4 regions of the Bacillus sp. JZ105 genome follow, and region 2 is predicted to be linked to each of the others. Evidence: riboswitches for the same ligand, from Rfam matches in the RefSeq annotation. Region 2 holds a riboswitch; each other region holds the start of a gene.
What was found. A riboswitch is a leader RNA that binds a small molecule or an ion and turns the genes downstream of it on or off. The one in region 2 is predicted to bind thiamine pyrophosphate.
Positions count from the first base shown of each region.

Region 1 (7,762 bases), 1.1 Mb from region 2:
GTTCATCAAAAAGACGGCCAATATAATACAGAGCGTGATGATGATCATCACAATCGAATAGGTTTTCATCTCTTTTCCACTCCTTTAAAAATCCCCTCATGTGACGAGAGAACTGTCAATCTTTCCTCATATTATATCACTCAATGACAATTTTACATGAAATTCCCTACCAATAGAATGTGACATATTGATTAGATTTGGAGTCATACCATATTTTTTAGAAAATCGGGTATAACATAATGAGCTGGCCTAAAGTCATATTGCTTGATATTTAATTGTGCAAAATATAAAATAGCCACAGGATAAATCGAAAGGATGATCAAGATGAGTAAGAAAGTGTTATTAGTATCGACAAGCAGCCCGGAAATGAATGGACATCCAACAGGCTTATGGCTAGAAGAGTTAGCAGAGCCATTTCATATTTTTAAAGAAAATGAACTAGAAGTACAAATTGTCTCTATTCAAGGTGGCACTGTACCAATTGACAAAAATTCAATTCCTGAAGGTGTCCCAGCGCAATATCAAGATGTATATGAATTACTTCAAGACACAAAGGCGCTTACAGATGTGAATCCCGCAGATTATGACGGCATTTTCTTTGCTGGAGGGCACGGCCCTATGATCGACTTTGCGTCTAATCAACTGGTAGCGGATGCGATCTTAGCGGTTTCAGATAAAAATGGTGCGATCGGAGCCGTTTGTCATGGTGTTTCAGCATTCGTTGATGTGAAGGACCAAAATGGCAAATCATTTATCAAAGGCAAAAAAATCACAGGCTTCACAAACGAAGAAGAGGAAGCCGTGCAGCTGACATCAAAAGTTCCATTTTTATTGGAAACAAAACTTCGTGAGCAGGGGGCAGCGTTTGAAAAAGGAGATGCCTTTGCGCCATTTGCTGTCGTTGACGGACAAATCATCACTGGACAAAACCCGGGATCAAGTGCAGAAACAGCACGCTTGTTTGTCAAAACCATTGCATAAAACGATCAAAAACCAGTCGTAACTCATGCGGCTGGTTTTTTTGTTATAAAAATGTCCCAAAAAAGACCAAAACAATAATTAGAATAATGGTAAAATAATCACAGGGTAAAAAAACCAAATGAGGAAAAAGGGGATGTTCCTGTGAGAGCATTTTATGTCAAAATCACCGCAGCTTTACTGTCTGTTTTACTCGTCGCAACAGGTTTGTTTTCACCAGCATTAAAAGCAGAAGAAGCACCGAAATCAGAAGGGAAAATATCACCACTGACAGAAAAAGCGATTCAGCAAGTGCAAGAATCGTTTTTGAAGCAGGATGAAGGAACCGCTATTCAACAGAAGCAAGTGAAAAAATCATTTAAAGTGAATAAGAAGAAAGGAATCAGTATCAAACGAAAAGCTGCTAAAGAAGGCAAAATGCGCACGTCTGCCGTTCGCTCCATTGATGGACTAGCTATTAATCAATCGGCTGTCTTAACAGAGGACGACCCAGTTGATTTATGGTTTTTAAGCACATCTTCACCTCAGGCACTCATCAGCCGGATTACCTCTTCAAACCCTGATTATTTTGTTCAATTATTTGTTGTTGATTATGAAACAGGACAAGCCTACCCGACAGATTTAATTCAACCGGCAGGCAGCCTGCTTGGATTGACCAATTTACCAGCAGGTGATTATGCATTCGGTATTACAAGCGGCGGAGAATTTGGAGACTCCTACACGATACAAGTGAATGCAAAAAACCCGCCCAATTTCACGGGGGCTGTATCCCTTTCGTCCACCTTGCAATATTTTGTAGCTGAGTATGCAAACGGTGATGTTTTCGCAAATGGTACAAAAGTATACAATAAGCAAACAAAGACCGCCGATTATAAATGGGAGCGTGTGTTTTACTTCTCATATGATGGAAAATATGAACAGAGAACTCATTCTGCTCCGCTCCATATGCCAGTTCCTCTGAGGCCATTCTCGTCTACTTAGATGTGGAGACTTTATTTATGTATCATGAATCATCGTTTGCTAGCGGGCAGTACTACCATAGTAGCTTTGTTGATACACTCGGGAAGACAACACCAAGACGCTTAGATATTGATGATATGACAAATTACGGTGATCATATTTTAGCTGTAGATTTAAAAACAGGAAAGCCGATTGATTTCTTCAGTGTGCTGAATTTCTACTATGCTGCAGGGATCGAGAAGCTGCCAACAATCAGAACGTTGAATTAAGAAAGGCGGTTGACATCAAATCGCCACATGTGTAGAGTAAAGATAATTAAATGACAAAAGTCCACTAGGGGAGTCATGTATGACTGAGACAAGAGAAAATCTTGGACCCTTTGAACCTGATCTAGTTCGTACTAGCGGAGGGAAGTGGAGCTGGACCTTGTCTTATTCATGATTGAATCGATAAGAAGGCCGCTCCATTTGGGGTGGCTTTTTCATTTATTCAACTGAAGAAGAGGAGGCTTTTTTTATGACATTTTCTACGCAATTAAGGAAAGAAGCAGAACCGTTATTTGAAGCCATTTATCAGCATCCGTTCGTCAGAGGCTTGGCAGCAGGAAAGCTGGAAAAGGAACAGATCATTCATTACGTCAAACAAGATGCAGAATACTTACAAGCATTCATTAAAATTTATGCAGCAGCACTCAGCAGATGTACAGACAGAGAGGATATTGCGTTTTTCCATCAGCAGATTGCGTTTGTACTAGATAGTGAGACGCACCCTCATCAAAACCTTTGCCGAGTGGCAGGAGTCGCATATGATGAGCTCCAAGGTGCTTCTTTGGCTCCGAGTGCTCACCACTATATTCATCACATGCTGCAAGTTGCGCAAGAGGGCACGCTTGGTGAAATCATCGCTGTCCTGCTTCCATGTCCTTGGACATATTGGGAAATAGGGAAACGAATGCTTACAGATGTGCAGCCAGACCCGTCACATCCGTTTTATGAGTGGATCACGTTTTATGGAGGATTAACTGATTCTGTCACAGGTGAGCTTTGCAAGCGGCTCGATCAATTGGCGGAAGCAGCAAGTGAGAAGGAAAAGGAAAAAATGAAACAGCACTTTATCTTAAGCTGCCAGCTCGAGTACAAGTTTTGGGAAATGGCCTTTACTATTGAAGAGTGGCCAGTTCAACTGGAGGTGCATTCATCATGACATGGAAGATGAAAGAAGTCGTCCTTGCGGTCATTTTATCCGTTGCGTGTGGTGTGATCTATTTAGGATGGTCCACGCTATACTTACCGATTACAGCACTTGTGGGCCCAGCAGGAGGCAACATCATGTTTGGAATATGGGTCATTGCCAGTCCAATCGTTGCATATATCATTCAAAAGCCAGGGGCTGCTCTGATTGCGGAAACAGCCGCCGCGGCTGTGGAATTATTGACAGGCAGCCACTTTGGACTTTCAGCTCTGCTGATTGGTGTATGCCAAGGGCTTGGGGCAGAAATCGCCTTCGCTCTTTTTGGTTATAAACGATATCGCATGTGGACACTGATGCTGTCTGGTGCCTTTGCCGCTATCGGAGCGATGGCGTACAGTCTCGTGGCAAATGGCTTTGGTTATTACACGCCTCAAGTTTTACTTATGACTCTTGTGACTCAAATTATCAGTGGAATGATACTTGGCGGCTGCCTTGCGAAAGTGGTGGTGGACGCACTATCCAAAACAGGTGTACTAAATCAATATGCCATCATGAAAGAAAAACGAAACAAAGGTGAACAGCATGAATTCATTTCTCGCGTGCAATGAACTCTCTGTCCGTTTTTATGAACAGCCTAAGCCCGTTTTGCATCAAATCTCCCTTACGGTACAAAAAGGAGAAAGGGTGCTTATTTTAGGACCGAGCGGAAGCGGGAAATCCACGCTCATTTCGGTTCTGGCTGGAATCATTCCAGAGCATGTGGAAGCAGACATGCAGGGTGAAGTGGTGCTGCAAAGACATACAGGCGTCATGTTTCAAGATCCAGACTCTCAGTTTTGTATGCACCGCGTCAATGAAGAAATTGCCTTTAGCTTAGAGAACCGTTCTGTCCCTCGTGAAGAGATGGATGACATCATTCAGGAGCTCATGCAAAAAGTCCAACTGAATGTCGATCCGCAAACAGAGATTCATACTTTATCTGGCGGCATGAAGCAGCGATTGGCACTTGCTTGTCTACTCGCATTACAGCCGGATGTTCTATTCTTTGATGAACCGACCGCACAGCTTGACCCGGCAGGTAGAATGGACATATTTCAACTGCTGCAGCAGCTTGCAGCTGATCAGCATCAGACCATGATTTTTGTAGAGCATGTGCTTGATGGTGTCATCGAATGGATGGACCGGGTGATTTTATTAGATGATCAAGGCAGCATTTTAGCAGATGGAGCTCCAAAAGATGTGCTCGCGGCATATGAGGAAGAAATGAAAGAGGCTGGCATTTGGCGGCCCAAATTATTTCCCGAGAAATGGTCTACGATCATTCAAGATCCATTTCATCCACTGAGTCAAACTTTTATGCAAACCTTTGAAGCACGAAAAGAGCAGCGTGAAAAAGTGCCATCAATTGCACGAAAGACAATGGTTCGTACAGAAAATCTTCAATTAAGCTACGGGAAAAAAAGGATTATGAGTAACCTTCAGCTGGATATCAAAGCAGGAGATTGGGTGGCGATTATTGGAGAAAATGGGAGCGGAAAAAGTACATGTCTCAAACATTTGATCCGCTTAGAGCCAGCTAAAAAAGGTCATATATTCTTAAAAGAAATAGACCTTAAAAAATGGTCTGACCGACTACTCTATGAAAAAGCAGGCTTTGTGTTTCAAAATCCGGAGCTTCAATTTATTCAAGACACAGTATTCGATGAAATTGCCTTTGGCGGCAGACAACGAAACTGGCCAGAATCAGTCGTACAAGAAAAAACGGTACAGCTGCTGAAAGAGTTCGGTTTAGAGAAGCATGCAAAAGCACATCCCTTCACCTTAAGTTTAGGGCAAAAAAGAAGATTGAGTGTTGCCACGATGCTCCTTTTTGATCAAGATGTATTGCTGTTAGATGAACCGACTTTTGGGCAGGATGAAAAAACGGCGAAGGAATTAATGATTCGTTTAAAAGAGCGTCAGCGCCAAGGCACTACCATTGTGATGGTCACACATGATATGGAGCTTGTCGATGAGTGTGCCGATCAAGTGCTTCTGTTTCATCAAGGGAAGCATGTGTATGATGGCAGCCCTTATGATTTATTTTCAAATCAAGAACTTGTCGATGCTTATCAGCTGAGAGTTCCTTTACATTATCGCTATGTGGCAGAAAGAAAGGACGTGCTGACGATTGCAAAGTAATCACTCCTTTCTTTCCACTGTGAATCCAGTCATGAAATTACTCGCTCACATGCTTGCGATGGGCTGCCTCATGGCGATATCTGATCCTAAAACAACCTTTATCATCTGGCTGTTTGCTCTTGGCATTGGACTTGTTTTAGGTGGATGGAATATGAAGTATCTCGTTACAAGGCTTGTCCCATATCTCCTCTTTTTTATTCTCGTGTTCTGGATGATGGCGGCCTTCGGCAAGGGGGATCATACTATTTGGAAGTGGGCATGGTTTCATATCACAGAGGAGAGTTTAAGAAATGGACTCACCATCTCTTTTAGAATGCTTGGATTTGTGACATTTGGTCTCCTTTTTACGTCCACAACAGATTTGACGGCATTTATGATGAGTCTGATTCATCAATGCCGAGTGTCCCCGAAATGGGCGTATGGAATGCTTGCCGGCTTCCGATTTATTCCGTTATTTCAAAGTGAATTAAAACAAATGAAAGCTGCACATAAAATCAGAGGATACAAGCAAAAAAATAGCTGGAAAGCCTTTATGCGTTATGCCTTGCCCCTTTTTACACAAGGCGTACGAAAATCAGAACGCTTAGCAATTGCAATGGAAGCCAGGGGCTTCACAGGGACGAGAGAGCGAACGTATTATCATATTATCAGCACCTCATGGATTGACTATATGTATTTTTTTCTCATCGGTATCAGTGTCTTTATGTGCATTTACTTTGTCTGAAAAACACCCACATTCTCTTGATAGAATGTGGGCTTTTTATATGTCTTAGGTCATTTGATTGATATTAGTACACATTACAGGCTGTAATGGATCATATAACGAACCGATAAAGAAGGTATACTGAGAAAAAGAGAGGATGAACGTGAGCGAATGTCACAGAGAATTGATAACATAATAGACGCTTTACCAATCATTGGACTTGCTATGAGAGAGCAGCTAACCTTTTCTGTTTTAGGGAAAGAGAAGGTTCTTTATTATCAGCAGCATGGGAATATTAATTTAGGATTTAAAGCTGGTGATCCAGTAGATGCTGGATTCCACAACTTTGGCATGTTGAAAAATGGAAGAGAACCGTCGTTTTTCCAAGTTCCGAAAGAAGTATACGGGCTTCCAATGGATATCGTAGCCGTTCCAATTACTGATGAATCAGGTCAAGTGGTTGCTGCCTTCTGTGTGGCCTATGACCAAACGAATCAACAACGATTAGATCACATCATGACGGAAAGCAACGAAGCTTCCGAAAAACTAGTTGCTATGGTACAGCAGGTTGCCGCACATTCAGAGGAACTACAAGCGACAAGTGAACAAATTCTACAAAATACGAAAACTACTGTCGAAAATTCCTCTAAAATCAATCAAGTGTCCAATCTCATCAAAGGTATCTCTGATCAAACGAACTTACTTGGGCTCAACGCATCAATAGAAGCTGCAAGAGTAGGGGAAGCAGGAGCAGGCTTTGGAGTGGTCGCAACAGAAGTGAGAAAGCTGTCAACTCACGCGAAACAGGCGACGACTGATATTGAAACAGCCCTAAAAGATGTGCAGGGATCGATCAAAGGAATGGAAGAAGAAATTGCGCAAATTGTCGCTTCCTCTGAGCATCAGGCAGAGCTAGTAGGTACTTTCACAAAAATTATTGAAGGTCTTCACGAAACAAACGAAACGATGAGAGCATTAGCAAACGACTTAGTAAACTACCAAGTAAAATAAAAAAAGACAAAACCTCCAGCTGAATCGGAGGTTTTTTTACATGTTAAGAGGAGAAACTTGTTAGGATATTGACCGATTTATCACTGACAGGCAGTGTACACTTCTGTATGATAGAAAAAGAGAGACAAGTTTTGTCATTAGACCTATACATAAGGAGGAGATCATCGTGACACAATCAGCGAAGCTGCAGGAGATACTTGCACCCTACCGTCCGTTGTTAGATGAAACTAAAAAACCAATGATTCAATTGCAGATGAAACAAGGAAAAACAGGGCCATACGACAGCAAAATAGCTGGTGATCCTTACTTCCCGAAGAGCGACGAATATCCAGTTGACGGCGAGGGACATCCTATGAAACTTTTGGCACAAATTAATTTCGGCCAGCTGCCGAAGCTGAAGGATTATCCCGAAACAGGACTTTTGCAAGTTTTTATTTCTGTGCATGATGATCTTTATGGGATGAATATTGACCATAAAACAGAGCAAAAAGATTTTCGCATCAAATTTATTGAGGAACCTTTCTTGTCAGAAGGAGAGTTAATGACTGATTTTTCTTTTGTGAAAATTCCAGACGATTTTTATTTTCCTGTGACGAAGGAAGGCGCGATTACAGGTGAATTATCAAGCGAAACGATCAGTTTAGAAGATTTCCGCTTTGAAAAAGTTACAGGAAAGCGAAGCTGGGACCTATTCAAAGATGCAGATGGTATTGATGGTGATGAAGCAGATGATTTGTT
Region 1 is NZ_CP096387.1:3,584,519-3,592,280, reverse strand. It holds gene M1D81_RS18515 (hypothetical protein) at 1-69, opposite strand, end outside; gene M1D81_RS18510 (type 1 glutamine amidotransferase domain-containing protein) at 325-981, shown strand; partial or broken gene M1D81_RS18505 (hypothetical protein) at 1,123-2,207, shown strand; TPP riboswitch at 2,264-2,367, shown strand; gene tenA (thiaminase II) at 2,455-3,141, shown strand; gene M1D81_RS18495 (ECF transporter S component) at 3,138-3,737, shown strand; gene M1D81_RS18490 (ABC transporter ATP-binding protein) at 3,712-5,310, shown strand; gene M1D81_RS18485 (energy-coupling factor transporter transmembrane component T family protein) at 5,300-6,034, shown strand; gene M1D81_RS18480 (methyl-accepting chemotaxis protein) at 6,185-7,024, shown strand; gene M1D81_RS18475 (YwqG family protein) at 7,191-7,762, shown strand, end outside.
Region 1: linked by a shared signal. The riboswitch ahead of tenA (thiaminase II) and the one ahead of thiC (phosphomethylpyrimidine synthase ThiC) in region 2 are both predicted to bind thiamine pyrophosphate.

Region 2 (7,762 bases):
GTGCGAGGTTCTTTTTTAGGGCTGATAAATTTGACTTCCTTGATTAACAAACTCCTTCGCCTTCTTTTCCATCTCTCTTTTCACTTCTTCAGATTGATTGCGGATATCATGAGAAATTTTCATACTGCAAAACTTCGGTCCGCACATCGAGCAAAAGTGAGCGGTCTTAGCGCCTTCGGCAGGCAATGTTTCATCATGGAACGCCAAGGCTCTTTCTGGATCAAGTGACAGGTTGAATTGATCCTGCCACCTAAATTCAAATCGCGCTTTTGATAATGCATCATCGCGCTTTTGAGCCGCAGGATGTCCTTTTGCTAGATCAGCAGCATGTGCGGCAATTTTATAAGCGATCACGCCTTCTCTCACATCTTCTTTATTCGGCAGACCTAAATGCTCTTTTGGCGTTACATAGCACAGCATGGCTGTGCCGTACCAGCCGATCATGGCCGCACCGATGGCGGATGTAATGTGATCATACCCCGGCGCGATATCTGTTGTAAGAGGCCCTAATGTATAAAATGGTGCTTCCTTGCAAATGTCCATTTGCTTGTCCACATTCTCTTTAATTTTATCCATTGGGACATGGCCGGGCCCTTCAATCATCACCTGCACATCATGTTTCCAGGCGATCTCTGTTAATTCACCTAACGTTTCCAGCTCTGCAAACTGCGCCTCATCATTGGCATCAGCAATCGAGCCTGGTCTAAGTCCATCTCCAAGTGAAAAGGCGATATCATACGTTTTCATAATTTCACAAATATCTTCAAAGTGCGTGTAGAGGAAATTCTCTTGATGATGAGCAAGACACCATCTTGCCATAATCGCACCGCCTCTTGAAACAATTCCGGTCACCCGATCAACTGTAAGCGGAATATATCTTAACAGCACGCCCGCATGAATTGTAAAATAATCTACACCTTGTTCTGCTTGTTCAATTAATGTGTCTCTGTACACATCCCACGTCAAATCTTCTGCGACTCCATTCACTTTTTCAAGGGCCTGATAGATAGGAACGGTTCCTACTGGGACGGGGCAATTCCGAATGATCCATTCTCTCGTTGTATGAATATCCTTTCCAGTAGACAGATCCATCATTGTATCTGCCCCCCATCTGATCGCCCATGTCATTTTTTCAACCTCTTCATTAATGGATGATGTTACAGCTGAATTGCCAATATTCGCATTGATTTTGACATGAAAATTCCTTCCGATAATCATTGGTTCACTTTCTGGATGGTTAATATTCGAAGGAATAACGGCTCTTCCGCTCGCTACTTCCTCTCTAACAAACTCAGGGCTTAGCTCTTCTCTTATTGCGATAAACTCCATTTCAGGCGTAATGATGCCTTTTTTGGCATAATGCATTTGCGTTACGCGCGCTCCTTGTTTCGCGCGGAGCGGCTTATGATGAAAATCAGTTTGGACAGAATGGAAGGACTCCTTCTCCCTTGACCGATATCCGTTATCTTCCGGTTTTACATGACGCCCTTCATAGCTTTCTGTATCTCCTCTTTCTTCAATCCATGCTGCCCTAAGACGCTTTAATCCTTTTGTGACGTCAATATGAACGTTCTCATCAGTGTACGGTCCACTCGTATCGTATACACGGGCTGGTTCATTTTTTATGTCGCCCGCCTCTGTCACAGTATGTGAGAGCACAATCTCTCTTTTCGGTACTAAGATATCGGGCCTTGATCCTTTCTCATACACCTTTCGGCTGCCGTCAAAGCTGGATAATAATGATTGGTTGGATGGGACACTTTTCTTTTCCTTCATTTGCTGTTCTCTCCTTTTCTTCTTGTCACCGGACAGGATGGAATCAGCACCAGCAAAAAACCAGGCTCTATTTAAAGAACCTGGTTTCGTCGTCAGAAATAAACATGCATATCATTGATAGGATACATGCATCATCTTCAACTTCCCCACGCTGGTACGAGCCAGATCAGGTCCAAAGGGTTAAGAAGCTTATGCTTCTCTCTCAGCCCATTTACGGGCACCCCTAGTCACTTTTATTGATTTCCACATCAGTGTAGCATAGAGACATCATGAAGAAAAGAAGATTCAGGAAAATAGTTCCTTTCCCCTATAAGCGTTATGGATCATGTTGATATACAGTCTTCTATACATCATCTATCTCTATCATTTCAATCAAATCTGAAATAAACATTGATCCTTTTCTCCTGTTATGTATAATTAATCTAAACGGAGAATTTTTATACAATTTATTCAAAGGAAGTTCTAGTCGATTGCAAACATTTCTCACATTTATCGTCGTAGGATTCTCAATTGCTCTGCCTGTTGGAGCAATCACGGTTGAAATGACAAAACAGGGACTCAAAAACGGATTCTTTCATGGTTTAACTGTCGGAGCAGGCGGTATGACCATAGACTTATTACTTATTTTGGCTTTATATGCTGGATTTGCTCAGTTTTTATCTTTGCCGTTTGTTCAAATCCCGCTCTGGCTGATCGGAGCTGTATTTTTAATGATTCTCGCATACGATTCCATTAAAAATGCGGATCAAGATATCCATTTAGCAGGAGAAAAGGTCAATAAATCATTCGCAAAAACATATCGAAACGGCTTGCTCGTGGCGGTATCTCCTGGAAATCTTGTGTTCTGGGTTTCTGTTTTTGGGGCTGTCCTTGCGGATGCGTATACAAAAACAGACTCATCTGAATTTATGCTGGCTGCCGGCGGTATTTTGGCAGGGATTCTCCTTCATGACATCGGTCTTCTCACACTTGTATCCTTAACTAGAAAAGTGATGAATCGGACGATGATCAAGTGGACATCCATTATTGCTGGTATTTTATTACTAGGGTTTGGCTGTTATTTCTTTTACGAATTTTATATAGGCATCAAGGTTTATTTTTAAGAAAAGGCTAAAGTTCGTGATGAACTTTAGCCTTTTTGATGTCAAACTACCGGGTCATGCCTGTTTGGCCTGTTTCAAATTGCGTTCTTCTCATGTCTCTAAAGCGTGTGAATGCACCTTCATCTTTTATGACTTGGACTGCTCTTCCATCCGCATAACGAGTCGCTGCTTCTTCTACTTGTGATACACCTTCCGACGTCAGGCGGCCATCTGATTTAATGGCAATATACACATTCTCATCCGTCACCATGACTTGAGAGTCAGCCACGTGATTCATTTTATTGATGCGGTTGGCAATTTTTCTTGAACGCTGGATGTTCTCTTGTTTATCATAGCCTGAGAACGACATTTGGTTATGATAGTTCATATCTCCATGACTGTAGCGTCCATCTCCACCTGTGAGAGGGATTCGATCATCAGCTTGAGGACGTGTACGGTAATCAACATTCGTTGTATTTCTCCCGTTCATTCCCTCCATGAGTTCAGAAACTGGTCCTTGATGATCTTGGTTGTTGTCTTCCGCTCGTTGATTCGAATGATAACCAACCGGCTGGCCTGATTGATTATGACGTGTATCGACACCTGCGTTATTATTTGCACCACATGCCGTTAAACCAATAGGAAGAAGCACTAATGCGATTGTTTTTTGCCATTTTTGTCTCAAACGAAAAACCCCCTGTACAAATTCAATCTCATGAGCGCGAAACAGGCTCTGTTTTAGCATGTACAGTTAGGAAAAAAATCAAGCTGTCAGTTATAAACAAAAAAAGGAACGATTGAGATCGTTCCTTCCGACTGGTGACAAATGCTAAAATGTTCTTGATTTTAGCCATTTGTCTTCTTTTCAGCGTAATAGAAAACCTTTGCAATCTAGGAGGCGAGCACCGGAACGGAGCGAATTTGACATTCGTGAGTACCGGCGCGCAGACCTGACACCGAATGCGAGGGTTTGTCTACACGCTGAAAGGAACGATTGAGATCGTTCCTTCTGTCATTAATCTTCTTCTTCTTCCTCCGGCCTTGCAAAAACGGATTGACCTGGATATGACTGCATGTAAGGCTGAGCTGGATAAGCACCCATTTGGCCATAAGGAACAGAATTCGGATAATGTCCCAGCCAAGGCTGATGATGATGCTTCATGCCATCATCGCATCCACAATCTTCCTTGCCATATGCTGCATTTGAAACGTTTGGAAAAAAGCCTTGATTTGCGTTGGCATTTGCATTGGCATTCGGATGCATATGGTGATGCCAGTGATGTCCGTCGTTTGCATGGTGCTCATGATTTTCTCCGTAGTAAGCAGGCGCTTGATACGCAGGATAATACGGATGAGCTGGGTATGGATATGGCATCATATGATGGTGATAATATGGATGGATAGGATAACATAAGCCTGATCCCGGTAAAATTGGCGATGCCGGCACCATTTGCTGCGGATATGGATACATCGCCGGCATGTAATGACCATAACCAAAATAAGGATCATATGGTTCATGATGATGATGCTGGTGATGATGCTCGTTATTTTCAGCCATTCCCCCTACCGCTGCCCCTCCCACATTTGGCATTTGCGGGAAGTTAGGAAGGTTCGGATAATTGCCATGCTCCATGTCTTTTCCCTCCTCTTTTTGATGCGGAATATGAATAAACGGATCATACCCCTTTGCCACTTCATCTTTTAGATGACCTTTATTTTCATGATGAAAATGGTCCTTGTGATCTTTATGTTCCTTATTTTCATGATGGACATGACCCTTGTTATCTTTGTGGTCTTTATTTTCATGATGAAAATGATCCTTGTGATCCTTTTTGTCATGAACATGATCTTTCTTCTCATGAACGTGATCTTTTTTCTCGTGATGATCTTTTTTGGGAGGAGGTGTGAATGGCTGGTAGAGATTGGTCTGATAATAGTTCACATCCACTTGCGGAAAAACTGGCTGCTCGATTTTTGGCACTGGCGGTACATATGGTACCGGTTCATTTGGCTTTTCCTTCGGTTTCGTATCTTGCACTTGCACGACATCTTTTGGCTTTTCTTTCACATACGGATGTTCTTTCGTTTTTGGCATTTCTTTTGCTTTGTGATGATCTGTTTTCACAGGAACACCACTAGATGGAATTTTAATCTTCATACCCGGCATGATCAAATCAGGATTACTGAGCTGTGAATTTAGTTTTTTCAATTCTTGAAAGTCGACTCCGTATTTCTTTGAAATTTTCCAAAGGGAGTCTCCTTTTTGCACAATATGAATTTTCAACGTTTTCCCCTCCTATGCAAAACGTGAACGTAACGGTTATGTCAGAAGTACAATATGTTTCAACATAAATTTATGCCTATTTACAAGCCGATATGATAAAAACTTGTTTTCTGATAGGAGAGGCTGATTCATTATTTAATGGCGAGCATTTTCTCGAGTGCAAGCAAAGCGTCTTTCGTGATGTCTTCATTGACCTGTATCAACCCGGCCGGCTGACCCTTCTCAATGCTTTCAAGCGACCATAACAAATGAGGCAGATCAATCCGGTTCATAGTCAAACATGGACACATATCCGGATTAAGGGATTCAATTTGTTTATCTGGGTGCTGCGCTATGATCCGTTTGACTAAATTCATCTCTGTTCCAATCGCCCATTTGCTTCCTGCTGGCGCCTGTTTGATCGTATCAATAATAAATTTTGTTGAACCTGCTAGGTCAGAAGCCCTTACGACCTCATGCGTACATTCAGGATGAACAAGAATTTGAATGTCACGGTCTTTTTTTCTCATGTCTTCTATATTCCGAACGGTAAACTTCTCATGTACGGAGCAATGGCCTTTCCATAAAATCATCTTGATCCGGGAAAGCGGCTGATCAGTGATAAGCTTTTCTTCTATCTGATCCCAGACAGCCATTTCTTCTAGCGGAATACCTAAATCAAAAGCCGTATTACGCCCTAGGTGCTGATCAGGGAGAAAGAGAATCCGCTCTTTTTGCGTCAGCGCCCACTCGAGTATTTTTTTAGCGTTTGATGAAGTAACAGTCGCCCCGCCATGCTTGCCGACAAATGCTTTAATGTCTGCTGTTGAATTGACGTACGTAAGCGGAAGTATTGTATCCCCAAACAGATCAGTGAGCTGCTCCCATGCTCTGTCTGTTTGTTTCATGTTCGCCATATCTGCCATGGAACAGCCTGCCCTCATATCTGGCAATACAACGCTTTGATTCTTGTTTGACAGCATATCTGCCGTTTCTGCCATAAAATGAACACCGCAGAACACAATGTATTCAGCCTCATGATTGTCAGCAGCTATTTGCGCCAGCTGCAATGAATCTCCTGTTGCATCTGCAAATTCAATGACCTCATCCTTTTGATAATGGTGGCCTGGTATAAAAAGCTTTGAACCAAAAGCCCGCTTAATGTCTAACACTCGCTGCTTCATCTCATCATCAGAGCGGTGTTTATATTCATCTGGCATCATGACTGCATGTTGATTGGCTAATATATTAAGCATGGACATGAGTTGTTCCCCCTTTATGACTGAATTCCATATTCATACTAAAATCAAATGCTGGAGCAGAATGTGTCAGAAAGCCAAGCGAAATAAGGTCGACTCCTGTGCCCCTGTAGCTTGGCAATGTCTCTAGCGTGATGCCTCCTGAAGCCTCTGTCAGAATGGACTCTGGTGTCATTTGTTTAAAACGCTTTACCTCATCCGGAGAACAGTTATCAAACATGATGACATCCGCTTTTGCATCAATGGCTTCCATAAGCTGCGTTTCTGATTCAATTTCCACTTCAATTTTCACCATATGACCGGCATATGCTCTCGCTTTCTCTACAGCTTCACGGATAGAACCGCATGCCGCAATATGATTATCTTTAATCATCACCCCATCTGATAAACCAAAGCGATGATTCTTTCCACCGCCCGTCTTCACTGCATATTTCTCTAACATACGCAAGCCGGGTGTCGTTTTTCTCGTATCACAAATCGTAATAGACGGGTCAGCTAATCTGCGGACCGCCTCATGTGTTAAGGTGGCGATACCTGTCATTCGCTGCAATAGATTTAAAATGACCCTCTCTCCCTTTAATAAGTCGTTGACTGAGCCCTTTATTTTCGCCAGTACCGCGCCTGAATGAATCCAATCACCTTCTTGAAAATACAGCTCCGTTTGAATCTGTTCATTCAACAGGCGGTACCCTATATCAATCACTTGTGATCCTGCCAATACACCAGATTGTTTCGCAATGATAAAAGCTGTTCCCTTCTTGTCTCCAAAGATGGCATCTGCTGATACATCTCCAAAGCCAATATCTTCTGTGAAAAAATGAGTGAGCATTTGTTTTAACTGTAAACGTTCCATTTGGCACCGATCCTTTCATTTTTCATGATATGAATGTGACCTTTTTCATGAACAATCTGCCTGCCCCGCCACAACGCATCGCTCCGCTCTGGATAATCCATTCGATAATGGCCGCCTCTGCTTTCTGTACGGAGTAATGCAGATTTGGCAAGGCAAACCGCTAATGCCCATTGATTGCTTAATTCGATCTGTTTATTTGTGATATCCTTCACATTAATTTGCTGAAAATTGACATGCTGTAACGAATGAAGCAAGGTCTGCAAGCCTTTTTCATCTCTCACAATGGCCGCAAATGTAGTCATCCATTGTCTCAGTTGAGATGTTGAAATCATTGGGACCATCCATATTTCTTGAATTGAAAAAGGTGGACTTGTTTCTTTCTGTTTAGGCAGTTGTTCAATTCTCTGTGCCGCTTTGCTGCCTAACACGAGACCTTCCAGAAGAGAATTACTCGCCAATCGATTCGCACCGTGTAAGCCAGTACAGGCCGCTTCTCCAATGGCAAATAGCGCTGGAACAGTCGTTTCTC
Region 2 is NZ_CP096387.1:2,499,864-2,507,625, forward strand. It holds gene thiC (phosphomethylpyrimidine synthase ThiC) at 16-1,776, opposite strand; TPP riboswitch at 1,903-2,011, opposite strand; gene M1D81_RS12880 (LysE family transporter) at 2,247-2,879, shown strand; gene M1D81_RS12885 (YhcN/YlaJ family sporulation lipoprotein) at 2,926-3,543, opposite strand; gene safA (SafA/ExsA family spore coat assembly protein) at 3,874-5,142, opposite strand; gene nadA (quinolinate synthase NadA) at 5,274-6,383, opposite strand; gene nadC (carboxylating nicotinate-nucleotide diphosphorylase) at 6,370-7,233, opposite strand; gene nadB (L-aspartate oxidase) at 7,215-7,762, opposite strand, start outside.

Region 3 (7,762 bases), 330 kb from region 2:
ATGCCTTCTCATACTCTATGTATTCAAGTATGGATACTACTCCATTACGAGCAGTGGGTTTCCCCATTCGGAAATCTCCGGATCAAAGCTTGCTTACAGCTCCCCGAAGCATATCGGTGTTCGTCCCGTCCTTCATCGGCTCCTAGTGCCAAGGCATCCACCGTGCGCCCTTTCTAACTTAACCATTTCTTACTTTAGAAAGAATCACTATGTGTGATGAACTTTGCATTGCATTCAATGTGAATGTATTACTTATTGTTATCTAGTTTTCAAAGAACAATCCTGTCTCGCTAGAGACATGTTTTGAAGGAATGATCCTTCAAAACTAAACAAGACGAAAACGTACGCTGCTCCATATATCCTTAGAAAGGAGGTGATCCAGCCGCACCTTCCGATACGGCTACCTTGTTACGACTTCACCCCAATCATCTGCCCCACCTTCGGCGGCTGGCTCCATAAAGGTTACCTCACCGACTTCGGGTGTTGCAAACTCTCGTGGTGTGACGGGCGGTGTGTACAAGGCCCGGGAACGTATTCACCGCGGCATGCTGATCCGCGATTACTAGCGATTCCAGCTTCACGCAGTCGAGTTGCAGACTGCGATCCGAACTGAGAACAGATTTATGGGATTGGCTAAACCTTGCGGTCTTGCAGCCCTTTGTTCTGTCCATTGTAGCACGTGTGTAGCCCAGGTCATAAGGGGCATGATGATTTGACGTCATCCCCACCTTCCTCCGGTTTGTCACCGGCAGTCACCTTAGAGTGCCCAACTAAATGCTGGCAACTAAGATCAAGGGTTGCGCTCGTTGCGGGACTTAACCCAACATCTCACGACACGAGCTGACGACAACCATGCACCACCTGTCACTCTGTCCCCGAAGGGAAAGCCCTATCTCTAGGGTTGTCAGAGGATGTCAAGACCTGGTAAGGTTCTTCGCGTTGCTTCGAATTAAACCACATGCTCCACCGCTTGTGCGGGCCCCCGTCAATTCCTTTGAGTTTCAGTCTTGCGACCGTACTCCCCAGGCGGAGTGCTTAATGCGTTAGCTGCAGCACTAAGGGGCGGAAACCCCCTAACACTTAGCACTCATCGTTTACGGCGTGGACTACCAGGGTATCTAATCCTGTTCGCTCCCCACGCTTTCGCTCCTCAGCGTCAGTTACAGACCAGAGAGTCGCCTTCGCCACTGGTGTTCCTCCACATCTCTACGCATTTCACCGCTACACGTGGAATTCCACTCTCCTCTTCTGCACTCAAGTTTCCCAGTTTCCAATGACCCTCCCCGGTTGAGCCGGGGGCTTTCACATCAGACTTAAGAAACCGCCTGCGAGCCCTTTACGCCCAATAATTCCGGACAACGCTTGCCACCTACGTATTACCGCGGCTGCTGGCACGTAGTTAGCCGTGGCTTTCTGGTTAGGTACCGTCAAGGTGCGAGCAGTTACTCTCGCACTTGTTCTTCCCTAACAACAGAGCTTTACGATCCGAAAACCTTCATCACTCACGCGGCGTTGCTCCGTCAGACTTTCGTCCATTGCGGAAGATTCCCTACTGCTGCCTCCCGTAGGAGTCTGGGCCGTGTCTCAGTCCCAGTGTGGCCGATCACCCTCTCAGGTCGGCTACGCATCGTTGCCTTGGTGGGCCATTACCCCACCAACTAGCTAATGCGCCGCGGGTCCATCTGTAAGTGACAGCCGAAACCGCCTTTCATCCTTGAACCATGCGGTTCAAGGAACTATCCGGTATTAGCTCCGGTTTCCCGGAGTTATCCCAGTCTTACAGGCAGGTTACCCACGTGTTACTCACCCGTCCGCCGCTAACATCCGGGAGCAAGCTCCCTTCTGTCCGCTCGACTTGCATGTATTAGGCACGCCGCCAGCGTTCGTCCTGAGCCAGGATCAAACTCTCCGAGGTATGCAGGATGCATATCACACATGCGTTGCTACACGATGCAGTGAACTTAGCATGTGATCATTTCCTGCCTCGCCAGTTTGACTGACTACCTATAAAATATCATAGGATTTTTTATAAAAACTCGAATTAACAGGTACGTTTTGTCTTGTTTAGTTTTCAAAGATCATCTTCGCCGTCTCTCAGAGGCGACTTTATTAATATAACATTCTACCAAGATAAAGTCAACAACTTTTTTCTTAATGTTATTTATCAACCGCGCTGTTTCAGCGGCGAATACAAATATAACACCTTTTGAAAGAAGAAACAAGTATTTTTTCTAAATAATTTATTTTTCCTTATCTCTTCCTATATATTGATACAAATGCTGCTTATCTCGGGAATTGTCTATTGTTGATCCTGCAGGTCTTTAGTATATTTATAATAGAATGAAACTAAATAACCGCAGGGGGAGCTTTGTGCTGAGAGTGAACATTCGTTGTTCTGACCCTTTGAACCTGTCAGTTAATACTGAAGTAGGAATGTGGAATCACTTGAATACATATGGCGTATTCAAATCGATATGTTTTTCTATGGATAACATACTCATCCTTACATGGTCTCTCCTTGCTCAATTCATGAAAAAGGAGATTTTTTTATGCAGCAATCAAACCAATTGGTACGACTGATGGAAATCGCGATTATGACTTCACTTGCACTTGTATTAGATTACTTATCAGGTCTCTTTTTAAGAATGCCCAATGGCGGTTCTCTTGCGCTGATTATGATTCCCGTCATTCTCATGTCTATTAGATGGGGAATATCTACCGGATTTATCATCGGTGTGTTAATCGCAGGTCTTCAGCTGATGAATAGCCCGATCATCGCTACACCTGTTCAAGGATTCCTCGATTACTTCGTTGCATCTGTTGTCATTTCTTTAAGCGGTCTGTTTTCTGGACTGATCAAAAAAGCCATTCAGGATCAAAAGCGAAAACAGCAATTCTTCTATATTACCTTAGCTGTTTTTATTGCTAGTTTCTTCAGGCTGCTGACGTTCTTTATTTCTGGCGTCGTTTTCTTTTCTCAATATGCACCGAAAGGAACACCAGGATGGGTCTACTCTTTAATTTATAACAGCACATATATGGTTCCTTCATTTATTATTTGCAGTATCGTTCTTTGCATACTCATCCCAAGTGCATCTCGTTTGGTTTTTCCTCATCAAAAATAACCGGCTGATTTCAGCTGGTTATTTTTTTATGCATAATTTGCTGCTCCATGGAATCTATTAATAGTAGAAGATTTCATGCTGGAGGTACGACAATGAGCCCTTACTCCATTATGCTGTGCTGTTATATTCTCAGTCTTGCTTATTTTTTGGCAGGCTTCTATGAAGCTTTAAAAATAGCAGGCGTGAAAGGAAAAGTAGAAGCTTCACCGTTTATTTCTTACATGTTGCTTGCTGTACTCTTCACTTTTTTCTCTCATTATTACTGGAAGCTGACGATTTAATTCGCTGTACATGGTTATTCAATATAGACAGCTCCCATCCATACCCTATTTCATTATGGTTCTCGCCAGCCAGCTCGAACTGGCTGGTAACGACAAAACTAGGTTGAAGTTTTTGATAAAATTGTTTTGCCGAATTTTGTTCAAACACCCATAGCATCAACTTCTGATACCCTTTTTCTATTAAATAATCGACACCTTTAGCAATTAAGGCAATACCCGCACCTGATTTCTGTTTCTGTTGTAATAAATAGATGGCATATAGCTCTCCATCATATGTAGAATAACGTTCGTCACGTTGTTTTCCGAAAGAAGCAAAACCAAATACGCCATCCGCATCTTCTGCGACAAACGTGCCTTCAAGCGATCTTTTTCTCCAGCTCTCTTCCCGATCTTCAATGTTTAAACCATCTAAATACTCCTGCGAAATAATTCCTTGATAAGTCGTCTGCCAGCTTTTCACATGAATCTCAGCGATATTTGGAATATCCTGATGCACCGCATGTCTCACCTTCACCCGCGCCACTCCTATTCACTGTTTTTATCCTATTTAGATTATGATAAACTCTTATTTTTTAAAATTCAATCTATAAAGGATATCCGTTGACATTTTGTCAACACACCTTTATATTGGGTACGACTTCTTCTATAGAAGAGTTGATACATAATGAAAAGGATGGCGTAGGAGATGGATATGAAGACAACTGAGCTTGGGCAGATTTTAAGGGAAAAATTGCAGCAACGCTCTTTATCTTTAAGAGAGCTCAGCTCATACACAGGAATTGATAAAGCGACACTGTCCAGAATCATGAATGGAAAAAGAAAACCCACTTTGAATCATCTGCAGCGGCTTTCAGATTCTCTGAACATATCATTAGATCAACTATTGACTGCTTCAGGGTATCCAATTAAAAACAAAAAAGCGCACGATGATACGTTCATTCAAGCGGTAGAAGAGATTGAAAAAACACTGAAAGATCAAGAGGTCTACGACGGTACGTTTAGTCAGACCAAATTGGAACAAAAGTTAAACGAATACGAAGCATACAGCCAAACAGCTGAAGGTAAAGAAACGATTACGGCAAAGTTTGAAAAAAAGATGAAGACGCTAAGCGGCGTCGGACCATTTCTTGAGCAGTTGAAAAACATGTACAGTTTATTCATAAATGAACGGGGGACTCCTCGAGAATTGATGCTGATGGGGGGCGCACTCCTTTATTTCATTATGCCTGTTGATTTAATACCAGATTATATTTTTCCGATCGGCTATATTGATGACGCTGCCGCCGTGCAAGTCGTATTAAACCAACTGACAAATAGGGCATAGCAGGAAAAGAAGCCATGAAAAAACAGTACAGCATTGACTTCGCACTTTTACTCACTGTTATTTGTTTATTTGTCATCAGCCTGCTGGCTGTTTATAGCGGATCGGGACAGTATGAAACGCAAGATATGTTTTATTTCGTCAAAAGGCAAATTTTCTGGTATATCGTTGGTTTCGGTCTCATGGCAGCAGTTGCCTACTTTGATTATGAGCTGCTTGAGCGTTTATCTTTTCGGTTATTTGCAGGTGGTATTTTTCTCATTATTCTTGTGCATTTTTTCGGAACGAGTCAAAATGGTTCCCAAAGGTGGATCAGCTTCGCTTCAATCAAAATTCAGCCATCAGAGTTCATGAAAATTTTTGTGATCCTGCTGCTTGCGGCTGTCTTGAACCAATACAAGCACCAGCGATTTTCTTTTCAAGAAAGCATCATTCCTACAACTAAAGTCATTTGCTGGACTATCGTCCCTTTTTTTCTCATCCTAATTCAGCCTGATTTAGGAACAGCGCTCGTGATCTTATCCATTGCCTTTACACTGATGCTTGTATCAGGGATTTCGAGCAAGATGATGGCTGCATTAATGGCTGCTTTTCTTGCACTTCTTGCCTTTTTGATCTATCTGCACAATCATCATTTTGATCATTTTACGAAAATCATTAAGCCTCATCAGCTTGATCGCATTTATGGGTGGCTCTCTCCTGATGAATTTGATTCAACATATGGGTATCAGCTGAAACAATCGATACTCGGCATTGGATCAGGTCAATTATCAGGAAACGGTTTTACAAAGGGGCATCAAGTACAAGGTGGCAATATCCCTGAAGCTCATACGGATTTTATATTTGCCGTCATTGGTGAGGAATTTGGTTTTATTGGCGCCTCTCTTTTGATGTGTCTGTACTTAATGATGATTTACCGAATCATTCACGTGGCTATGCACGCTAATACACTCTATGGATTATACATATGTGCAGGTGTCGTTGGGCTGATCATGTTTCAAGTTTTCCAAAACGTAGGGATGACAATCGGTTTAATGCCTGTGACGGGACTTGCACTTCCTTTTATCAGCTATGGAGGCAGTGCACTTTTGACCAACATGATCGCCATTGGTCTCGTGTTTAGTGTCAATCTTAGATCATCATCCTATATGTTTGGTCGCAATTGGGGTTGAAGATGATGACATTCCTTTTTTCTCACCTCAAAAGAATCGACCGCATTCTTGTTGGTACGATTGTGTTTCTCTGCTTATTTGGTTTACTGATGGTCTACAGTGCAAGTTATCCTTTAGGAGAAGTGAAGTATGAACAGGGCAGCTATTTCTTTATCAAACAATGGCAATGGCTCTTGATGGGGGGATTCTTTTTCTTCATTGCCGCTCTTGTCCCTTATCAGATTTATCTCAAATGGATGAAGTGGCTTGTCTTGCTGTCATTGTTATGTCTCATCCTAGTCCTGCTTCCTGGAATTGGTGTTGTCAAAAATAATTCACAGCGGTGGATTCATCTAGGGTCTCTCATGCTCCAGCCTTCTGAAGCTGTGAAACTAGTGATGGTGATCTATTTTGCCTATGTGTATGCGAAAAAACAAGCGTACATTACATCTTTTAAAAAAGGTGTAATGCCGCCACTCATTCTTTTAGGGATTGTTTTTTTATTGATCTTAAAGCAGCCGGATTTAGGCACAGCTGTGTCTATTTTATTAAGCTGCGGCATTATTTTATTATGCGCTGGACTGAAAACGCGCCACCTTATTTTGCTGGGATCGACTGCCGCAGCGGGAATCACTTTTTTTGCTGTGACAGCTCCTTACCGTTTAAAACGGCTGACTTCTTTTCGTAATCCTTTTCAGTATGAAAATGGGGATGGATATCAGCTGATTCATTCGTATTACGCGATGAATTCAGGCGGGCTGACGGGAAATGGCTTAGGCGGAAGCATTCAAAAACTGGGCTTTCTTCCTGAAGCTCATACAGATTTTATCATGGCCATCATCAGCGAAGAACTGGGAATCATGGGGATTTTGCTTGTGATTGCTGCATATCTCCTCATCATGTATCGAGCCATGCGAATTGTACAAGCTTTACACGACCCATTTGGAAAACTGTTAACGATCGGGCTTACGTTTCAAATCATGCTCCAAGCAGTCTTTAATTTAGGCGCTGTCTTTGGTCTTCTTCCGATCACAGGCATTCCGCTTCCCTTTATAAGCTATGGCGGCTCCTCCTTAGTGTTTATGATGATATCGGCTGGTATTCTCGTGAATCTTTCTTCATATGTAAAAAGGAATCCATATCGGGCGCATGCCAAATAGACACCTTCTGATGGAAGGTGTCTATTGATGTTATTCTTCTTTTTGAGTATCAGCGATCTCTTTTGTTCTTGGTTGTTTGATCTCGTTTGTCAGCTCTTGAATGCTTTGCTTCACATTGCCTTTACCGGAAAAGTTCTCAATAATTTCTTTCACATCTATTCCAGAGGATGCTTTCAGGCTTTCTTGCAGACTGGACATGAGGTTTGTGGCATAGCCAGTGACTTTATTAGCACCGCTGCCTTCTCCGTTACCGCCCGTATCCACAACAGTAATTTTATCAATGTTAGAAAGTGGTGCAGATACTTGCTTCGCATATTCAGGTAGCATTTTCACAATCATATCAAGAATGGCTGCCTGACCATACTGTTCGAACGCTTCCGCAATTTTCTCTTTCGCTTCCGCTTCCGCAAGTCCTTTTAGTCTAATGACTTCTGCTTCTGTTTCCCCTTTTGCACGATCCGCTTCCGCTTTGGCAAGCCCATCAATTCGGACTTTCTCAGCTTCTGCTTTGGCCATTGCTTCAATGCTGTATTTCTTGGCATCTGCTTCTGCAAGGCGTTTTGCTTTTTCCGCCGCAGCTGACTGCTCAACCGCATAACGGTCCGCATCTGCTTTCTTTTTCACTTCAGAATCGTATTGACGTTCACGACGCTGAATCTCTTTTTCTTCTAATTCAATTTGTTTCTGACGCTCAATGATTTTGACTTGCATTTCTTGTTCAGTT
Region 3 is NZ_CP096387.1:2,827,774-2,835,535, forward strand. It holds rRNA gene M1D81_RS14585 (23S ribosomal RNA) at 1-184, opposite strand, end outside; rRNA gene M1D81_RS14590 (16S ribosomal RNA) at 367-1,915, opposite strand; TPP riboswitch at 2,350-2,451, shown strand; gene thiT (energy-coupled thiamine transporter ThiT) at 2,550-3,125, shown strand; gene M1D81_RS14600 (N-acetyltransferase family protein) at 3,366-3,920, opposite strand; gene M1D81_RS14605 (DUF1232 domain-containing protein) at 4,092-4,730, shown strand; gene rodA (rod shape-determining protein RodA) at 4,745-5,899, shown strand; gene ftsW (putative lipid II flippase FtsW) at 5,905-7,038, shown strand; gene M1D81_RS14620 (SPFH domain-containing protein) at 7,069-7,762, opposite strand, start outside.
Region 3: linked by a shared signal. The riboswitch ahead of thiT (energy-coupled thiamine transporter ThiT) and the one ahead of thiC (phosphomethylpyrimidine synthase ThiC) in region 2 are both predicted to bind thiamine pyrophosphate.

Region 4 (7,762 bases), 1.3 Mb from region 2:
TGTGTATGCGGTGTATCAATATGTTCATTTGTGACTTCAATAAAGCCTTTTCCATCATACAGCAGGTCTGTAATCATCCCATCAGATGGACCATGGCCGCCTTTGATCACGACATGTTTCGTGCCGAGCTCATAAAGGCGCTCCGCTGCCACATAGCGGTCCTCTTTCGTCTGAATACGTATGCCTGTCAGTACTTCTGCCTCAGGAAGGTTCGGCGATACAGCATAGCTGACAGGCAGCAAGTGTGTTTTCATTGCAGCGACCGCATCTTCATTTAATAAAGAGGCCCCTCCTTTTGCGATCATGACTGGATCTACAATCAGCCTCATATCATATTGAACCGTTTTTTCAGCTACAATCTTGATCATGTCTGCACTCCACAGCATCCCTGTTTTGACGGCATCTGGCAGTAAGTCTTCTGCCACTGCATCTATTTGGCGCTCTAACGCCTCAATCGAAAGCGGGTATATCCCGTGAACACCTTGTGTGTTTTGCGCAGTAATTGCTGTGATCGCAGACATTCCGTACACACCGAGCTCCTGAAAAGTTTTCAAATCTGCCTGAATGCCTGCTCCGCCGCCAGAATCAGAACCCGCGATTGTGAATGCTTTTTTGATCGTCATTTCTTCACACCTCTCATTAGCCAATCCATTGATGATAAATGGTTCTTGCTTTGGCAATATCATTCGTACCATGAACAAGCGCTCTGCCATCTTTAAATAAGACAAGCTTAAACTCATCCTTTTGACACGAAAGCAAATATGGATTTTCAAGCACATCCATTCCTGCTTTTTTTAACCGAAGAGCTACTTCATGTAAAGGCGGTGGTGTTTCTGATGCACTGCGGATTTGTACCGTATTGCGGCCGCATAGTACATCTGCCTTCGCTCTCCTGTCATATGAAAGAAATGGATAGGTCTTCAGTCCACAGCTTGGACATTGCTTCTTCTTTAAAGACGCGGCCGACCGAATGTCAGAGCGTTCATTTTTCCATAAATCGAAGGATTTTAATATTGGCGTCACTTGATGTCCTGTTAAATATTTAAGTGCATCTGCCACTTGATATGCGGCTACCTGCTGCACAACTGGACTAATGATACCTGCTGTATCACATGTCATGCCTTGTGCGGGTAAATGTTCAAGCAGACAGTGTAAACACGGCGTCTCACCAGGGATCACTGTGAATTGAATGCCATAACTGGCTACACAGGCCCCATAAAGGAACGGAATTTGATGTTTGACAGCGGCATCATTTGCAATCATTCTTACCTCAAAATTATCCGCTGCATCGACAATGATCGAAGCCTCACTGACAAGCTCGTCAATATTGTGAGCCATCACATCGATTACGATTCCTTTGACGTGCACGTCACTGTTTACTTGCTTGAGTCTTTTTTCAGCCGCCACAGCTTTTGGCAGCCGATCCTTCACGTCTTGCTCCGTGTAAAGCTGCTGACGCTGAAGGTTGCTCCATTCAATATAATCTCGGTCCAAAATGGTGACAGATCCAACGCCGGCACGAACGAGCATTTCAGCACTTGCGGTTCCAAGTGCCCCCGCTCCAATAATGACCGCCTTTGAGTCATTTAGCCGCTTTTGCCCCTCTGTTCCAATTGGCTGAAAAAGCTCTTGGCGTGAATAACGAGTGCTCAAAATGACGGCATTCCTTCCTGTGGACTGCTCGCTGTCCCATAGTTTTTCAGCGGAATACGTCCTGCCTCGTAGCCTAGTCTTCCTGATTCAATCGCGAGTTTCATTGCTTTTGCCATTTTCACAGGATCCTTTGCACCAGAGACAGCCGTATTTAGTAATACAGCGTCTGCTCCAAGCTCCATCGCATAAGCTGCATCCTTCGGAGAACCTACGCCAGCATCAATAATGACCGGCACCTTCGCCTGCTCAATAATAAATGAGAGATTCAAAGGATTTAGTAAGCCTTGGCCTGAACCAATCGGTGAAGCACCAGGCATGATGGCATGGACACCGAGTTCTTCTAATTTTCTTGCCAGCACCACATCATCAGATGTATATGGCAGCACGATAAATCCTTCTTCGAGCAGCATTTCAGATGCTTTTAATGTTTCAACTGGATCTGGCAGAAGAGACCTTGAACAGCCAATGACTTCTACCTTGATCATGTCACAAAGCCCAGAAGCCTTTGCTAAACGGGCAATACGCACTGCCTCTTCTGCTGTACTTGCTCCAGCTGTATTCGGAAGCAGCGTATATTTTGATAAATCAAGCTGCTCCAAAAAATTAGGCTGAGATGCTTCGAATATGTTCATTCTTCTGACGGCAAAGGTTAAAATTTCGGTTTCCGATACGTTCACCGCTTCTTTTTGAACCTCAAATGATGGGTACTTTCCTGTTCCGAGTAATAGTCTTGATGTGAATGTTTTTCCGCCAATGTGCAGCATTGGATCATCCTCCTCCTACAAAATGAACGATTTCAATCGTGTCATTTGGTTGAATTTCTACTTGTTGAAACGCTTCTTTATCAATGATTTCATGATTCTTTTCAACGATCACCACTCGGTTTTCAAGCTGATAGGCTGATAGCAGATCATAGATCGTTCCATTCTCTTGATCGAAATCAACAATTCTGCCATTCAATTGAATCTTCATACGAATAGTGCCTCCTTTCGTCCAATTCGAAACGCGTGAAGCCATTCTTCTTTGACCGGTTCGTCTAATATTAGGTCACGAATGATTTCTCCAGTAATCGGCGCAAGTAAAATGCCGTTTCTGTAATGCCCTGCAGCAAAAAGAATACGCTTGTCTTCTGGATGTCTTCCGATATAAGGATGCCGATCATTTGTCGCCGGACGAAGGCCTGCCCAGCACTCTTCAATCGGCATCTCCTTAATAGAAGGCATAAGCTGAGACGCCTTTTGAATCACAGCTTCCATGCCGCCAAGCGTTGGAACAGCCTGCCACTCGTTTGGCTTCATTGTTGCGCCGATGACAAGCTTTCCGCTATCTCGCTGAACGATATAACAATGATCATGATAAATGGTGTGTGCGAGCGCCGGACCATTATTCCATACAGACACACATTCCCCTTTGACTGGATAAAGAGAATGCGATAATCCGAGTTCTTCAAAAAAACGGCCAGACCAAACACCACTTGCGACTGTCAGATCATCACATGTGAATGTTCCCTTCGTTGTTCTGACAGTTAACGCTTCTTTGTCCCGCTTCACTTCGATCACAGGTGTACACTCTTTCACATCTGCCCCGTACCGAACCGCCGCCTGCCATAAAGCCCTGCATACAGCGTAAGGCTCCACATGCACATCCTCTTCAATCAAACCTGCTCCCAGCATGTGATCTGTAACTTGAGGCATACATTTTTTTACACTGCTTGCGTCAAGCCATTGAAATGTAGACAAATGCTGCATGCGGCAAAGGGCTTGTTTCTCTTCTTCTGTAAAGGCGACCTTCATGATACCGCCCGCTGAAGTCCGAATATCAATGCCTGATTCATGCAGAAGATCGACTTTTAATTTTTTGTATAATGCCTGGCTTGCTCTGCCTGCCTGAAAGAAAACATCCTCATGACCCTCTCCTTCAGCATGTGCACCGAGCATCCCGGCAGCCGCACTTGTCGTTTGCTTCCCTATCTCATTCGCTTCAAATAAGACCACCTGTTTTCCTGCTTTTGCAAGGTGATAGGCGATGGAGACCCCTATGATTCCACCACCAATGATTGCAACGTCATAATGCTTTTTCATAAGGATTCTCCTTTACCTTTTCAGAAAATGCTTGTGCCATCATACGCGGCTGATGATGAGCAAAAATCCCAGACATGACAGCAATTCCTTTCACATTTGCTTGTTTCAATTCTGGAACTCGTTCTGGGGTCACCCCGCCGATGGCCACCACTGGAATCGTTAGTGCAGAAGTCAGTTCTTTCACAAGATGTACACCTCTTGCCTGAAGTCCTGGTTTACAAGAGGTAGCATATATGTGCCCAAACATGACATACTCTGCTCCATTTTTCTCTGCTGCTTTCGCTTCTTCTATCGAATGGACAGATACTCCCGCATGAAGGTGAGGAAACTTTTTTCGCAGTTCTTTTGGCGAAAAGCTGTGGCTCGGGAGATGCACCCTGTGAATATTGGTAAGCAGCGCAACGTCTACTCGGTCATTAATCACGAGCTTTTCTTTCGGTACACCTTCTAAAAGAAGATTCTTCACGAGATCAACAAGCTCACTCGCTGTTTTAGACCGTTCCCGAATATGAATAAAATCCACTTCAGACGCAATGGCTTTTATTTGTTTGATCAGTTCACCCGCAGGAAGCGAATCATTTGTCACTGCGTGGAGTTCCATTTGCACCAACCCCATCTAAGCATGCTGTTTGCCACATTTCTTTTTGATACGCCATCTCCCAAAAATGATATTCGTAATAGCTTGAAATCACAAAATTTTCTTTCATATTGGCCCGTACATGGTCTGGTGCTTTTTCCGCTAGTTCATCAAAGCGGTTCACCTGTTCGAAGACGAGTTCCTTAAACCAATCGCCTCCATATGTCAAAATCCATTCTTGGTAAATCGGATGGTCAGGTGTTGTTTGTTTCAGCTTTTCACCTACCTCATAATAGAGCCAGTAACATGGTAATAATGCGGCTAAAATCTCTTCAAACCGTCCGCTTTTTACAGATCGGTACATATGAGAGGTATACGCATAAGCAGTGGGAGAAGGCTTAAAGTTCTCAATGGCTTCATCAGAAATTTGCAGAAGCTCTGTAAATTTCCTATGCAGCGACAGCTCTGCTTCATACGTGCCCTGGGCATGATACGCCATTCTGCCCGTCGTATGTAAGTCCTCACTCATCGCCGCTCCATATGCCTGCACCTTTGCAAAATGAGTTAAATAATACGAATCCTGCATCACGTAATAGGTGAAACGATCGAGTGAAAGTGTGCCATCTCCAATCCCTTTGACAAAAGGATGTGTAAAGCTTCCATTCCACCATGTTGCTGCAGCCTCTTTACATTCTGTTGAAAACGTCATATTCCTCTCCTCCTGTTTTTCCATATAAAAAAGCCACTTTCCGCGTGGAAAGTGGCTTGGAATTTGTAAAAAGCATAGTCAAAAACCGCACCACTTCCCTACGCAGGTATGAACCTGTTCAGGTAATGAGGGTCTAAAAGTCGACACTTTTATCTCAGCCCTTATAAAGGACTCCCCTAGTGGATCAAATATATGATGTTGTACCTCTATCTTAATCAGGAATTGGTCATTGGTCAAGGGTTCATTGTCATTCTAATTGGGCTCTTAGACCTGCCACATACTCACGGGAGCCCGATACAAGCACACGGTCACCGCTTCTAAGTGTCGTATCACCATGCGGTACTAAGCTGTCTACTCCTCTGAAAATGCGGACAAATACCAAATCACCGGTGAAAGGGAATTCCCTCAGCATGACATTATGATAACGATGATTGTTCATTTGAATTTGATACAAAGAAGAATCCTCATTTGTTAGCAATCGAATCGCATCAGGTGCTTCAATCAAAGCTCTTAGCACCGTTTTAGATGAAAGGAAAGTAGAAAACGTATCAATGCCCGCTTCCTTCAATGTCAGCTCTGCCTCAGCTTTATTGACACTTGCAATGACTTGTTTCGCTCCTTCCTCTTTTGCAAATAAAGCAATTTCCTTATTTTTCGTCTCACTGCCTGTTGCGACGACAAGGACATCCTCTTGGCCGACGCCTGCCTTTCTCAGCGTCTCATCGTCGTATTGTTCAATTGATTCGACTTCAAAGATAGAGTCTGCCAGCAGCGCTTCCTTATTTTCTTGAAACACATGCAAAATCCGAATGTCATATTCATCCTGATGTAAATCAAGTGTGACAGGTAAGGTCAGTTGATTTGCTCCAATAAAGGTCACACGCTTCTTATGGCTTGCCGCTTGTTCTTTTTTAAACAGCGCTTTAAACCAAACAGGTGTTAAAATACTCGTTAACACAGCAACTAAAATCAGCGCTCCTGACATTTTATGATCAATGACACCGAGCCGCTCACCAATCGTCGCAGCTGCTATGACGAGAGATAACGTAGAAGTTAATAAAAAGCCGGAGCCAATGACCTTTTTCATGTCATACCATTTTTTCAAATAAAGAATCGGGATGAGCTTACTTATAAGCAGCGCAATAAACAGCAGCGGAATCATGATCATAATGCTTGGGTCCTTAAACAGTGCCCATATATTCAGATCTACTCCGACCATCACAAAAAAGATCGGGATTAAAAATCCGTAGCCAAATGAGTCCAGCTGCTGAACGAGCTCTTTATTTGGCGAAAGAAGGGACACAAGCACACCAGCTAAAAACGCCCCAAGAATATTTTCAGCGCCGAGTGATTCAGATAAGGCAACTAAGACTATAATGAGAGTAAAGATTGCCCTTGTCCCAATTTGCACGGTTCCTTTAGACATCGACTGAAAAATTGACTTTGTCTTAAATACGCGGCCAAATAAATAAAGAAGAATGCCTGCAGCGAATAATAAGAGCAGGAGCCACATGTTCCCTGTTCCATCTCCATAAATGGAGGAAAACACAGCAAGTAAAATCATCGTGACCAAATCGGCAATGACAGCTACAAGCAGAATGATTTGACCGATATTCGTCTGCATCAACTTTTCCTCTTTTAAGGTTGGCACCACTACGCCTAATGAGATGGTAGAGATAATGAGCGTCATTAAAAAGGCATTTTGGATAAACCCTGCGAGTACAAACGCATAGGACAGAATAAAAGAAATACAAAATACCCCAAGAAAAATAATGGTGGCTGCTTTAAATGTATTTGGTTCTTTTACACCATTTGGAAGTTCTCGTGCTTTCTTCTTTGACTCAAAAGAAGAAAAATCTATTTCAAGTCCACTTAAAAACATCAGAAAAATAAAACCGAGCATGGATAATGTATCTAACCACGCATCATGTTCGACAACCAGTTGAAGACCGCTTTTCCCAATGATGAGCCCCATGATGATTTCAGCTACAACGACCGGAATGGTCAGCTTAAATCGGTGCAATAAAATAGGGGTGAAAAAGGCGACAATAATAACGACAACGAGTGATGAAACAGATGTATGCTCCATTGGCTAAAGCCTCCTAACATTCATGTTTAATTTTTTAAGTTTTACGTTAAAGCATTGATTCTAACAATTGCCCAAATGAAATGAAAGCCATTCGTTATATTTTCTAAAATTCAAACTTCTTTATATCCGACGAAAGGATGAAAAAAATCAGGAGGAAACCTTATGAAATTCGATATCATTGGCGATATCCACGGCTGCTACGAAGAGCTGCTTACCCTCATACACAAACTAGGATACGAACTCAAACATGGATTACCCGTCCATCCTGATAAGAGAACGCTGGCCCTTGTTGGTGACCTAACAGATCGTGGACCTCAGTCAGTAGACGTCATGCGATTTGTCATTCATGCTTATTCACACGGCGCAATCCGCTATGTACCTGGCAACCACTGCTTTAAGCTTTATCGCTATTTAAAAGGAAATCCCGTCAAATTGCTTCATGGCATCGAAACAACAGTGAACGAAATAAAAAAACTGCCCATTCATGAACAAAACAAATTATCACATGAATTTAAGCAGTTATTCGAGAAGGCTCCGCTTTATGATGTACTCATTCCTGGTGAGCTGATCATTGCACACGCAGCAATGAAGGAAAAGGATATTGGAAAAAAGCCGAATAAACAGATGCGGTCCTATTTATTATTTGGTGCTGT
Region 4 is NZ_CP096387.1:1,171,010-1,178,771, reverse strand. It holds gene thiD (bifunctional hydroxymethylpyrimidine kinase/phosphomethylpyrimidine kinase) at 1-623, opposite strand, end outside; gene M1D81_RS05850 (thiazole biosynthesis adenylyltransferase ThiF) at 640-1,653, opposite strand; gene M1D81_RS05845 (thiazole synthase) at 1,650-2,417, opposite strand; gene thiS (sulfur carrier protein ThiS) at 2,422-2,625, opposite strand; gene thiO (glycine oxidase ThiO) at 2,622-3,734, opposite strand; gene tenI (thiazole tautomerase TenI) at 3,718-4,335, opposite strand; gene tenA (thiaminase II) at 4,310-5,020, opposite strand; TPP riboswitch at 5,099-5,208, opposite strand; gene M1D81_RS05820 (monovalent cation:proton antiporter family protein) at 5,268-7,109, opposite strand; gene prpE (bis(5'-nucleosyl)-tetraphosphatase PrpE) at 7,272-7,762, shown strand, end outside.
Region 4: linked by a shared signal. The riboswitch ahead of tenA (thiaminase II) and the one ahead of thiC (phosphomethylpyrimidine synthase ThiC) in region 2 are both predicted to bind thiamine pyrophosphate.